3 regions of the Allobosea sp. 2RAB26 genome follow, and region 3 is predicted to be linked to each of the others. Evidence: riboswitches for the same ligand, from Rfam matches in the RefSeq annotation. Region 3 holds a riboswitch; each other region holds the start of a gene.

Region 1 (3,271 bases), on a different contig from region 3:
CGATCGCGGCTGCCGTGACGGGGGCGAGCAGATAGCCGTTGCGGTGATGCCCGGTCGCAACGAGCAGGCCCGCTATCCCCGTCTCACCAAGGATCGGCGCATCGTCGATCGAGGTCGGGCGGAAGCCGGACCAGATCGCCTCGACCGGCATCTCCTCGATCGAGGGCAGTGCGCGCCGGGCGCCGTCGAGCAGGGCATAGACGCCGCCAGCGGTCACGCTGTCGTCGAAGCCGCGTTCTTCCATGGTGGCGCCGACGAGGAGAGTGCCGTCGCTCTTGGGAGCGAGATGCACCTGCTCGGTCCAGACGACACGCGCGAGCGTGCCGGTCTCGGGCCTGCTGCGCAGGGCGAGTGACTGGCCCTTGAGCGGGCGGACGGGGATGTCGAGCCCCTGAAATCTGGTCCAGGCGCCGGCGGCCGCAATCACGATCGGGGCCTTGCAGAGCCCGCGCGGCGTCGAGACGCCGAGAGCGCGACCTCCGGCCAGCTCCGGCTCGGCCTCGCAGGCTTCGACCAGGTGCGCTCCGGCCGCGAGACAGGAGCGTCGCAGCGCCGCCATGACGCGCGGCGGATCGACCTGATGGTCGGCCGGGCAGAGAATGCCGGCAACGACCGAGGGCCTCAGCCCGGGCTCGCGTTCGCGGCATTGCGCCCCGCCGAGCCATGCAGCCTCAACCTCGGCGCGCCGCTGCATGTCATGGCGGAAACGCAGGCGCTCGACCTCCTCACGCCCCAGCGCGACCAGCAGGACACCGTCCCGGCGATAGTCGATGCCGAGCCCGCTATCGGCTTCGAGCTCGCGCGCAAAACCCGGCCAGAGCCTCTGGCTTTCGAGCGCCAGTGGCAGATGCTCCTCGCCGCCCGGCTCCAGCTCGGCGGCCGCGGCCAGCATGCCGGTCGCGGCAAGGCTTGCCCCTTGTCCGATCGTGCCACGCTCGAAAACGGTCACATCAAGGCCGCGCCGCGCCAGTCGCCAGGCGATGGACAGGCCGATCAGGCCACCGCCAATGATGGCGATATCGGTGGAGGCCGGCACCTCGCAGGCGACGAGCCCAGGATCGGCTCCGGATCGACGAAGGGTGGTGTGTGGCGGCCCTCGCATAGGCAAACTCCTCGCCCCGCTCGGGGAAGGAGATCTGGCAGCCTCTCGGCTGCCGGCAAGTGCCGCGACGCTCCATCCCTCCGCCGGTATCAGCCGGATCAGGTTCGAAGGATTTCCGCGCGCCTCTCCGGGGAACACCCGGTCTGCCAGCGGTTTCTCAGCCCCTTGCCGGGGATCTCCCTGGAATGCGCGCAGTCTGGAGCCGGGGCAGCAGTCAGGTCAAGAGCCAACCCGACACAAACGCCAGGGGGACCGTGGCTGGCGGGCCACGGGCCGAGAGTGTTCGCGGGGTTATCGAAGCCTCTCGCCTTGAAACGCGTGAGCCGGCTGGAGTTCGGCTCAGGCGCGGTGGCGATGCGGTATCCGCCTGGGTCGTAGCCATCAGGCTCGTCGACCCGAGCCGGCACCAAAGACACGGATCCGTGCTTGTCCGTCGTGGACGATCTTCTTCAGCACCTGCATGCGGCCCGTGCGGGACTCGGTATCGCCCTTGTGCCCGGTTTTCTGGCGGACGCAGCGATCACAGCCGGAAGCCTTTGTCCGGATCCTGCCCGAGCAGCCCATGGACCAGCTCGACGTGACGGCGTTGCAGGCGCGCTCGGTGACGCCATTGATCACCATCAAGGCGCTGCTGAAGCACCTCGCCTGACGCCAGCTCGCCGGCCGATCGCGCCCAGCGCGGCCACGCCCTGCCCTTGCGATGGCCGTCACCCCTTCAGCCAGGCGAGCGGCACCAACACGAGCGAGGGGAACAGGATCAGCAGGACTAGGACCACGACCTGCGAAACCAGGAAGGGCCAGACGCCGCGCATCACCGCCCCCATCGAGACGCCCGAGACGCCGCTGACGACGTTCAGCACGATGCCAACCGGCGGCGTGATCAGCCCGATGGCGTTGTTCATGATGAACAGCACGCCGAAATAGATCGGGTCGATGCCGGCCTGCTTCACGATCGGCATCATCACCGGGGTCAGGATCAGCACGGTGGGTGTGAAGTCCAGCGCCGTGCCGACGACGAGCACGAGCAGCATGAGCAGGATCATGATGATCGTAGGGTTGCCCATGAAGGGTTCGAGCACCCGCGACAGCTCGGCGGGGATATTGGCCTGGGTGATCAGCCAGGCCGAGACCAGCGCCGCCGCGATCAGGAACATGACGGCAGATGCGGTCTTGGCTGCATTCAGCAGGAGCCCGAACAGCATCGCGACCTTGAGCTCGCGATAGACGAACATGCCGATGATGAAGGCGTAGGCGCAGGCCAGAACGGCTGCCTCGGTCGGCGTGACGATGCCCCATTTGATGCCGCCGATGATCAGGACTGGCATGAACAGCGCGAAGAAGCCCTCGACAAGGGCACGCCCGCGTTCGCGATAGCCCTGGCGCGGGAAGGTCCGGACATCGTCCTTGCGCGCGGTGAGCCACCAGGTCACCACCAGCGCCGCGCCCATCATGAGGCCAGGCACGACGCCGGCGAGGAAGAGCTGCGAGATCGAGACATTCGCCGCGACGCCGAAGACAATGAAGCCGATCGACGGCGGAATCACCGGCGCGATGATGCCGCCGGTCGCGATCAGCCCCGCCGAGCGCGCGAGGTCGTAGCCGGCGCTGCGCATAATCGGGATCAGGATGGCGGCGAGCGCTGCCGTGTCCGCGGCGGCTGAGCCGGAGATTGCCGCAAGGATCAGCGCCGCGAGGATGGCGACATAGCCGAGCCCGCCGCGGAGATGCCCGAGGCAGGCCAGCGCGAAGTTGATGATCCGCTTCGACAGCCCGCCGGCATTCATCAGCTCGCCGGCGAGGATGAAGAAGGGAACGGCCAGAAGCTGGAAATTGTCGGCGCCGACGATGATCGTCTGGGCGACGATGATGCTGTCGAAATTGCCCATCCAGAGCATCAGCGCCAGCGCGCAGAAGATCAGCGCGAAGGCGATGGGCGCCCCGACCGCCATGGCGGCGCTGAGGGCGGTGAGGAAGACGGCGACCGTCACGGCATCTGCTCCTTGAGCTTGGCGGCTTCGGCGGTGAGCTCGCCGGCAAAGGCGGCGATCTCATCATCCGAAAGCCGGCCCGTCGCTGCGCGCCACAGCCGGGCGCAGGCGATCAGTCCGATGCCGGCGCTGCTGAAGAAACCGATGCCGTAGACCCAGAGCATCGAAATGCCGGTCACAG
Region 2 (3,271 bases), on a different contig from region 3:
ATCTTCATCGAGCAGAATTTCGGCCCGCACATCGAACAGAAATGCGCGACCTTGTGGGCATCCTTCGGCAGGGTCTCGTCATGGAAGGAACGTGCGGTATCGGGGTCGAGCGCCAGGTTGAACTGGTCCTCCCAGCGGAAGTCGAAGCGGGCGCGCGAGACCGCGTCGTCGCGGATCTTGGCCGCTGGATGGCCCTTGGCGAGATCGGCGGCATGGGCCGCGATCCGATAGGTGATGACGCCGGTCTTGACGTCGTCGCGGTTGGGAAGGCCGAGATGCTCCTTGGGCGTGACATAGCAGAGCATGGCGCAGCCGAACCAGCCGATCATCGCCGCGCCGATGCCCGAGGTGATGTGGTCGTAACCCGGCGCGATGTCGGTGGTCAGCGGTCCCAGCGTGTAGAACGGCGCCTCTCCGCATTCGCGCAGCTGCTTGTCCATGTTCTCCTTGATCTTGTGCATCGGCACGTGGCCGGGGCCCTCGATCATCACCTGGCAGCCCTTGTCCCAGGCGACCTTGGTGAGCTCGCCCAGCGTCTCCAGCTCGGCAAACTGGGCGCGGTCATTGGCGTCGGCGATCGAGCCCGGACGCAGGCCGTCGCCGAGCGAGAAGGAGACGTCATATTTGCGCATGATCTCGCAAATCTCGTCGAAGCGCTCGTAGAGGAAGCTCTCCTTGTGGTGCGCGAGGCACCAGCGCGCCATGATCGAGCCGCCGCGCGAGACGATGCCCGTGACGCGGCTCGCAGTGAGCGGGACATAGGGCAGGCGCACGCCGGCATGGATGGTGAAATAGTCGACGCCCTGCTCGGCCTGCTCGATCAGCGTGTCCTTGAAGACCTCCCAGTCGAGCTTGATCGGGTCGCCGCCGACCTTCTCAAGCGCCTGGTAGATCGGCACCGTGCCGATCGGAACCGGCGAGTTGCGCAGGATCCAGGAGCGGATGTTGTGGATGTTGCGGCCGGTCGACAGGTCCATCACCGTGTCGGCGCCCCAGCGGATCGCCCAGACCAGCTTCTCGACCTCCTCGGCAGCGCCGGACGTCACGGCCGAATTGCCGATATTGGCGTTGATCTTGACCAGAAAATTGCGGCCGATCGCCATCGGCTCCAGTTCGGGGTGGTTGATATTGGCCGGGATGATGGCGCGGCCGCGGGCGATTTCCTCGCGCACGAATTCAGGGGTGACGAATTCCGGAACCGAGGCGCCAAAGCTCTCGCCATCGGCATGGCGCTCGCGTGCGCCTTCGAGCATCGCGGCGCGGCCGAGATTCTCGCGATGCGCGACATAGATCATCTCGGGCGTGATGATGCCGGCCTTGGCGAACTCGTACTGGGTCGCCATCTGGCCGGGCTTCGCCTCGAGGATCGGGCGTGAGGCCGGGCAGGCGGGAACGAGCTGTTCAGGCGAGATATGGCCGTTATCGGCGGCAGTGACGGCGCGGCCGGGCACGGTCGTGAAGCCGCAGGCATCGAGCCAGGCGCGGCGCGGCTGCGGCAGGCCGGCATTCAGGTCGATCGTGACATCGCTCTCGGTGAACGGACCGGACGGGTCGTAGATCCGGACCGGCGGCTCGGAATCTGTGGTGAGCTGAACTTCGCGGAAGGGCACCCGCATCTCGGGATGGTCCGGCGGCGCGACATAGATCTTGCGCGAGCCGATGATCGGTCCGGTCGTCACGCTTTGAGGGGCAGCCTTGACGGTATTCTTCTGGGGCTTGGTGTGGGCGTTCATGGGATCTCCTCCTTGGTCCAAGGTTCAGGAGATCCGGGTTTAGAAGCGGTCCAGTCGCTGTCTGCGGGTACACGTGTGGCGCACGCCGCGTTCCAGTCCCTCCGCCGGTATGACCCGGATCAGGTTCGACGGGTTCGGCTTTGGACGCCATCTCAGCTCTTGCGAGCACCCCTCGGAACGAAGCGGAGGTTAGGGCCGGCGGCTCTTGAACGCAACCGACAAGGGGCGGGATGCGGCCCTGCCATGCGGCGCCGGAATGCCGGGCTCAGGCGAGAATGTCGACGTTCTGGCCCTGGCCAGCGGCAAGAGTAGCCTTCTGGGACTCGGCGCTCTGCTGCAGCATATCCACGAGCGCCTGGTCGGACGTCGCCTGCTGCTTCACCATCGCTGTCTGCAAGGTCTGGCGGGTCGAGGCTGCCTGGCTTGCGGCAAAGCTCTGCGCGATCGCGACGGATGTCTCACTCATCATCAACTCTCCTTACGATAGGTCTTAAGCCGGAGAGCTTGCTGATTCCTGAATCTCCTGAGCCGGGGAGACCGGCGCGACGGTCGCCCGCCGCGCCGGTTCTATTGGTTCACTGCGGCTGGTTCTGCCCGGCCAGCAGCGGGGTGATGCGTCGGAGCGTGACGCGGCGGTTCTCGCGGGCGGCCTCCTGCGTCTGCACCTTTAGATACTGCTCGCCATAGCCCTGCGTCGTCAGGTTCTCCGGCGGCACCTGGAAATCGCGCGTCAGGATCTCGGCGACGGATTGGGCCCGGCGATCCGAGAGCGAGAGGTTGTCGACATCCGAGCCGACGGCGTCGGTATGGCCCTCGACCAGGAAGACCTCGTTCGGCGCGCGCTGCAGTGCCTGGCTGATCGAGGCGGCAATCACCGAGAGCCGCTGCGCCTGGTTGGGGGTGACCTCCCAGGACCCGGTCTCGAAGGTCACCGTGTCGATATCGACGCTGCGCATGCGGGCGCGCAGGTCAGGCGAGTAGCGGACCTCGTCGAGCGTGTAGCGGCGTGGGATCGCGGCGATCGGCGGGGCGGTGATCGTCTCATAGATCAGGCGCTGGTCGGCCTGCTCGGCGTCGACGATATAGCGCTCGCGCGGGATCGGCAGGGGCGGCGGCGGCAGCACGACGACCTCGTCCGAGAAGCGCATATCCGGCCGATCGCGGCGGGTGTTGTCGATCATCACGATCTCATCGCCATCGCGCATGCGCCGGGTCCGGCGGATCAGGCGGCCATCCTCGTCGGTCACGGTGATGATGCGGCTGCCGTCCGGCCGTTCGAACACGGTCACGTTCTCGTCTCCGCGCCGTTCGGTCCGTCCCTGCCAGCCGAGGTCGCGGAAGCGCTCGGTCTCGTCGCGGCGGATGATGGCACGGTCGTCGTCGCGGATGATCGTGCGACCGGGCTCGCGAATGATCGTGACGTCGCCCTCGCGGCGCTCCTCGCGGCGCCCGCGGACATCGTCGAGGCGGGTCGCGCCCTGCGTCGCCATGATGCCGCCGAGCACGCCGACGCCAAGGCCGATCGCAGCCGCGCCACC
Region 3 (3,271 bases):
GAGAGCACCATGCCGGTCAGGCTCTTGCGATAGGCCATTGGCTGCTGCACCAGCCCCGCCGGCGCATAGGGCACCGTCTCGAAGGCGCGCTTCTCGATCGAGGCGGCCAGCTCCTTCTGCTTGGCCACCTCAGGCGTTGCAATCCACTGATCGCGCAGACCTTCCAGCGTGGCATCCTCCGGCCAGCCGAACCAGGCGGCAGGGCCATTGCTGCGCAACAGCGGATGCAGCGCGGGATTGAGCACGTCGGCGCCCGACCAGAGCGTGTGGAACACCGACCAGCCGCCCTGGTCCGGCAATCCGCGGTTGGAGCGCCTGCCGATGAAGCTGGCCCAATCGGTCGCGACCAGATCGACAGTCATGCCGAGCTTCTTCAGCAGTTCCTGTGTCACCAGGCACTGGTTATAGGCGATCGGCTGGTCGGCGGGTGCCAGCAGCAGCACCTTCTCGTTCTTGTAGCCGGCCTCCTGCAGCATGGCCTTGGCCCGCTCCAGATTGTTGCCGAGTGCAGCCTGTCCGCCCGCTCCGGTCGACATCGGCGAGCCCGGCGTGAAGAAGGTCTTGCACTCCTTGTAGTAGTCCTTGCTGCCGACGACCGCCTCCATGTAGTCGGTCTGATCGATTGCCATCATCACCGCCCGTCGGATGCCGGGATTGTTGAAGGGCGGCTGCAGATGGTTGAAACGCATCAGCAGGATCAGCCCGAGCGGCACGTTCTCGATCGCGATCTCGGGATTGCTCTTGAGCAGGGGCAGGAGATCGACCGGCGGCTGTTCGTACCAGTCGACCTCGCCCTGCATCAGCGCGCCGACTGCGGCTGAAACCTCGGTCAGCGGCAACCATTCGATACGGTCGATCTTGGCGACCTTGCCGCCAGCGGCCCAGGACGGAGCCTCCTCTCGTGGCCTGTACTTGGCGAAGCGCTCATAGATCGCGTTCTGGCCCGGCACCCATTGCTTGTCCATGAAGCGCCAGGGTCCGGAACCGATCGCCTCCGTGATGTTCTTGGTTGGCTCCATCATGGCCACGCGCTCGGGCATGATGAAGGGCACGTTCGAGGAGAGCTTGCCGAGCGCGTCCGGCAGCATCGGGAAGGGCTTCTTCAGGCGGATGGCGAAGGTGCGCTGGTCGACGACATCGTAACCCTCGACGAATGTCGCGAAAGTCTGCCCGAAGGCATCGCGCGCCGACCAGCGCTTGATCGAGGCGATGCAGTCCTGCGCCCTGACCGGCTGCTCGTCATGGAACATCAGTCCGTCGCGCAGATGGAAGGTCCAGCGCAGCCCGTCCGGCGCAGTCTCCCAGCTCTCGACCATTTGCGGCTGGATGCGGAACTGCGCGTCCGTCGCAAACAGGGTATCATATATCAGATAGCCGTGATTGCGGATGACATAGCTCGTGGCGACGATCGGATCGAGCGAGGGCAACGGCGTCGACGGAATGAAGCGCAGCGTATTGGCGCGCGACTGCGCGCGCGACGGAAATCCAACGAGGCTGGAAGCGGTTAAAGCGGAACTTCCGGCCAGAATCTGACGGCGATTGAGTCGCATGCGGCATCCCCTTGCTCTTGAGCTTTCGCGCCTGGCGCGCCTGCTTTCTGTTAAGCAAGAGATATACCAGCATGATCATGCGGCCAGACGCAATGCCCCTTGCGATGGCCCGGCGGCATCAACTGGACTCGCCCCGGCCCGCTCGCTATTCCCTTGACCGTCTCAACGGGGTGCCCGGCGATTTCGGGCTGAGAGGGAAGCGCAGGGCTTTCAACCCGTCGAACCTGATCCGGATCGTGCCGGCGGAGGGATTGAGCATTGGCGTCTCGCAACCGGAGACCGCCTTCCCTCTCGACCGTCATGGCCTGCCGTCGAATGCATGCGGGGTGACGCCATGAGCTTTCTGAACAACCGGTTGACCCGGATCGCCGCCGCGCTCTCGGCGCTCCTGCTCGCGACGCCGTCCATGGCCCAGGAGAAACCGGCACTGACGGTCTACACTTATTCCTCCTTCACCGGGAAATACGGTCCCGGCGCGAAAGTGAAGGCGGCCTTCGAGGCGCAATGCAGTTGCACGCTGAACTGGGTCGCAAGCGATGATGCCGGCTCCCTCGTCGCGCGCCTGAAGCTGGAGGGTGAAGCGACCAAGGCCGATGCCGTGCTCGGCCTCGACATGAACCTTGCTGCAGAAGCCAAGGCGACGGGACTGTTCCAGCCCCATGGCCAGGATCGTGCCGCGCTCACTTTGCCCATCGCCTGGACTGACGATACCTTCCTGCCTTTCGATTGGGGGCATCTCGCCTTCGTCTATGATTCAACCAAACTTGCCGCGCCGCCCACCAGCCTGAAGCAGCTTGTCGACGATCCGAATGGGCCAAAGCTCGTACTGCAGGACCCGCGCACCAGCGCGCCCGGGCTTGGCTTCCTGCTCTGGATGCGATCCGTCTACGGCGATGGCGCCGACGCCGCCTGGACCAGGCTCAAGCCGCGCATCGTCACCTTCACCAAGGGCTGGTCGGAGGCCTACGGACTCTTCCTCAAGGGCGAGGCCGACATGGTGCTCTCCTACGCGACATCGCCGGCCTATCACATCGGCGCCGAGAAGAAGACGCAGTACAAGGCCGCCCCCTTCAGCGAAGGCCACTATCTGCATGTCGAACTCGCCGGCATGACGCGCACGACGCGGCAGCCGGAACTCGCCAAACGCTTCCTCACCTTCACGCTTTCGGACGCCTTCCAATCGCTGATCCCGGAAGGCAACTGGATGATGCCGGCGAAACAAGCGACAGGTGGACTGCCGGCTTCATTCGCCGATGTCATCAAGCCGGAACGGACCTTGCTGTTCACGCCGGACGAGGTGCGCACGCAGCGCCGAACCTTCATCGACGCCTGGCTCGCCGCAACGAGCCGCTGAGGCCTTGTTCCGCCCGGCCACACTCACCGCGCTTGCCATCCTTGCGCTCGCCGGCGCCTCGCTCGCCGGGCTGGCGCGAGCCGGCGGCGACGTCGCGGCCCTGTCGCCGCTCGGCCCCTATCTCGCTCGCCTCGTCGCAGGAGCGACCGTCCAGGCGGGCCTGTCGATGCTGCTCTCGCTCCTGCTGGGCACGGCACTGGCGCTTGCCTTGCTGCGCCGCCGCTTTCCAGGCCGCAACCTCCTGCTCGCCGTGCTGACCGCCGCAGCCGTCGCGCCGACGATCGTGATCGTCTTCGGCGTCATCGCGATCTATGGCCGTTCCGGGCTGCTCGGCGACTTGGCGCGCGCCGTCGGCGCCGAACCACCG

What was found. A riboswitch is a leader RNA that binds a small molecule or an ion and turns the genes downstream of it on or off. The one in region 3 is predicted to bind thiamine pyrophosphate.
Region 1: it holds a riboswitch for thiamine pyrophosphate, as region 3 does, so the genes downstream of both, thiO (glycine oxidase ThiO) here and thiB (thiamine ABC transporter substrate binding subunit) in region 3, are expected to answer to the same signal.
Region 2: it holds a riboswitch for thiamine pyrophosphate, as region 3 does, so the genes downstream of both, thiC (phosphomethylpyrimidine synthase ThiC) here and thiB (thiamine ABC transporter substrate binding subunit) in region 3, are expected to answer to the same signal.

What each region holds. Positions count from the first base shown of each region.
Region 1 is NZ_JBFRGS010000020.1:31,657-34,927, reverse strand. Features, by position in the region: gene thiO (glycine oxidase ThiO) at 1-1,102, opposite strand, end outside; TPP riboswitch at 1,161-1,293, opposite strand; gene AB4118_RS28420 (hypothetical protein) at 1,484-1,723, opposite strand; gene AB4118_RS28415 (TRAP transporter large permease subunit) at 1,810-3,090, opposite strand; gene AB4118_RS28410 (TRAP transporter small permease) at 3,087-3,271, opposite strand, start outside.
Region 2 is NZ_JBFRGS010000007.1:364,063-367,333, forward strand. Features, by position in the region: gene thiC (phosphomethylpyrimidine synthase ThiC) at 1-1,733, opposite strand, end outside; TPP riboswitch at 1,812-1,916, opposite strand; gene AB4118_RS16840 (hypothetical protein) at 1,999-2,199, opposite strand; gene AB4118_RS16845 (OmpA family protein) at 2,309-3,271, opposite strand, start outside.
Region 3 is NZ_JBFRGS010000004.1:227,761-231,031, forward strand. Features, by position in the region: gene AB4118_RS09095 (ABC transporter substrate-binding protein) at 1-1,550, opposite strand, end outside; TPP riboswitch at 1,707-1,818, shown strand; gene thiB (thiamine ABC transporter substrate binding subunit) at 1,885-2,904, shown strand; gene AB4118_RS09105 (ABC transporter permease family protein) at 2,909-3,271, shown strand, end outside.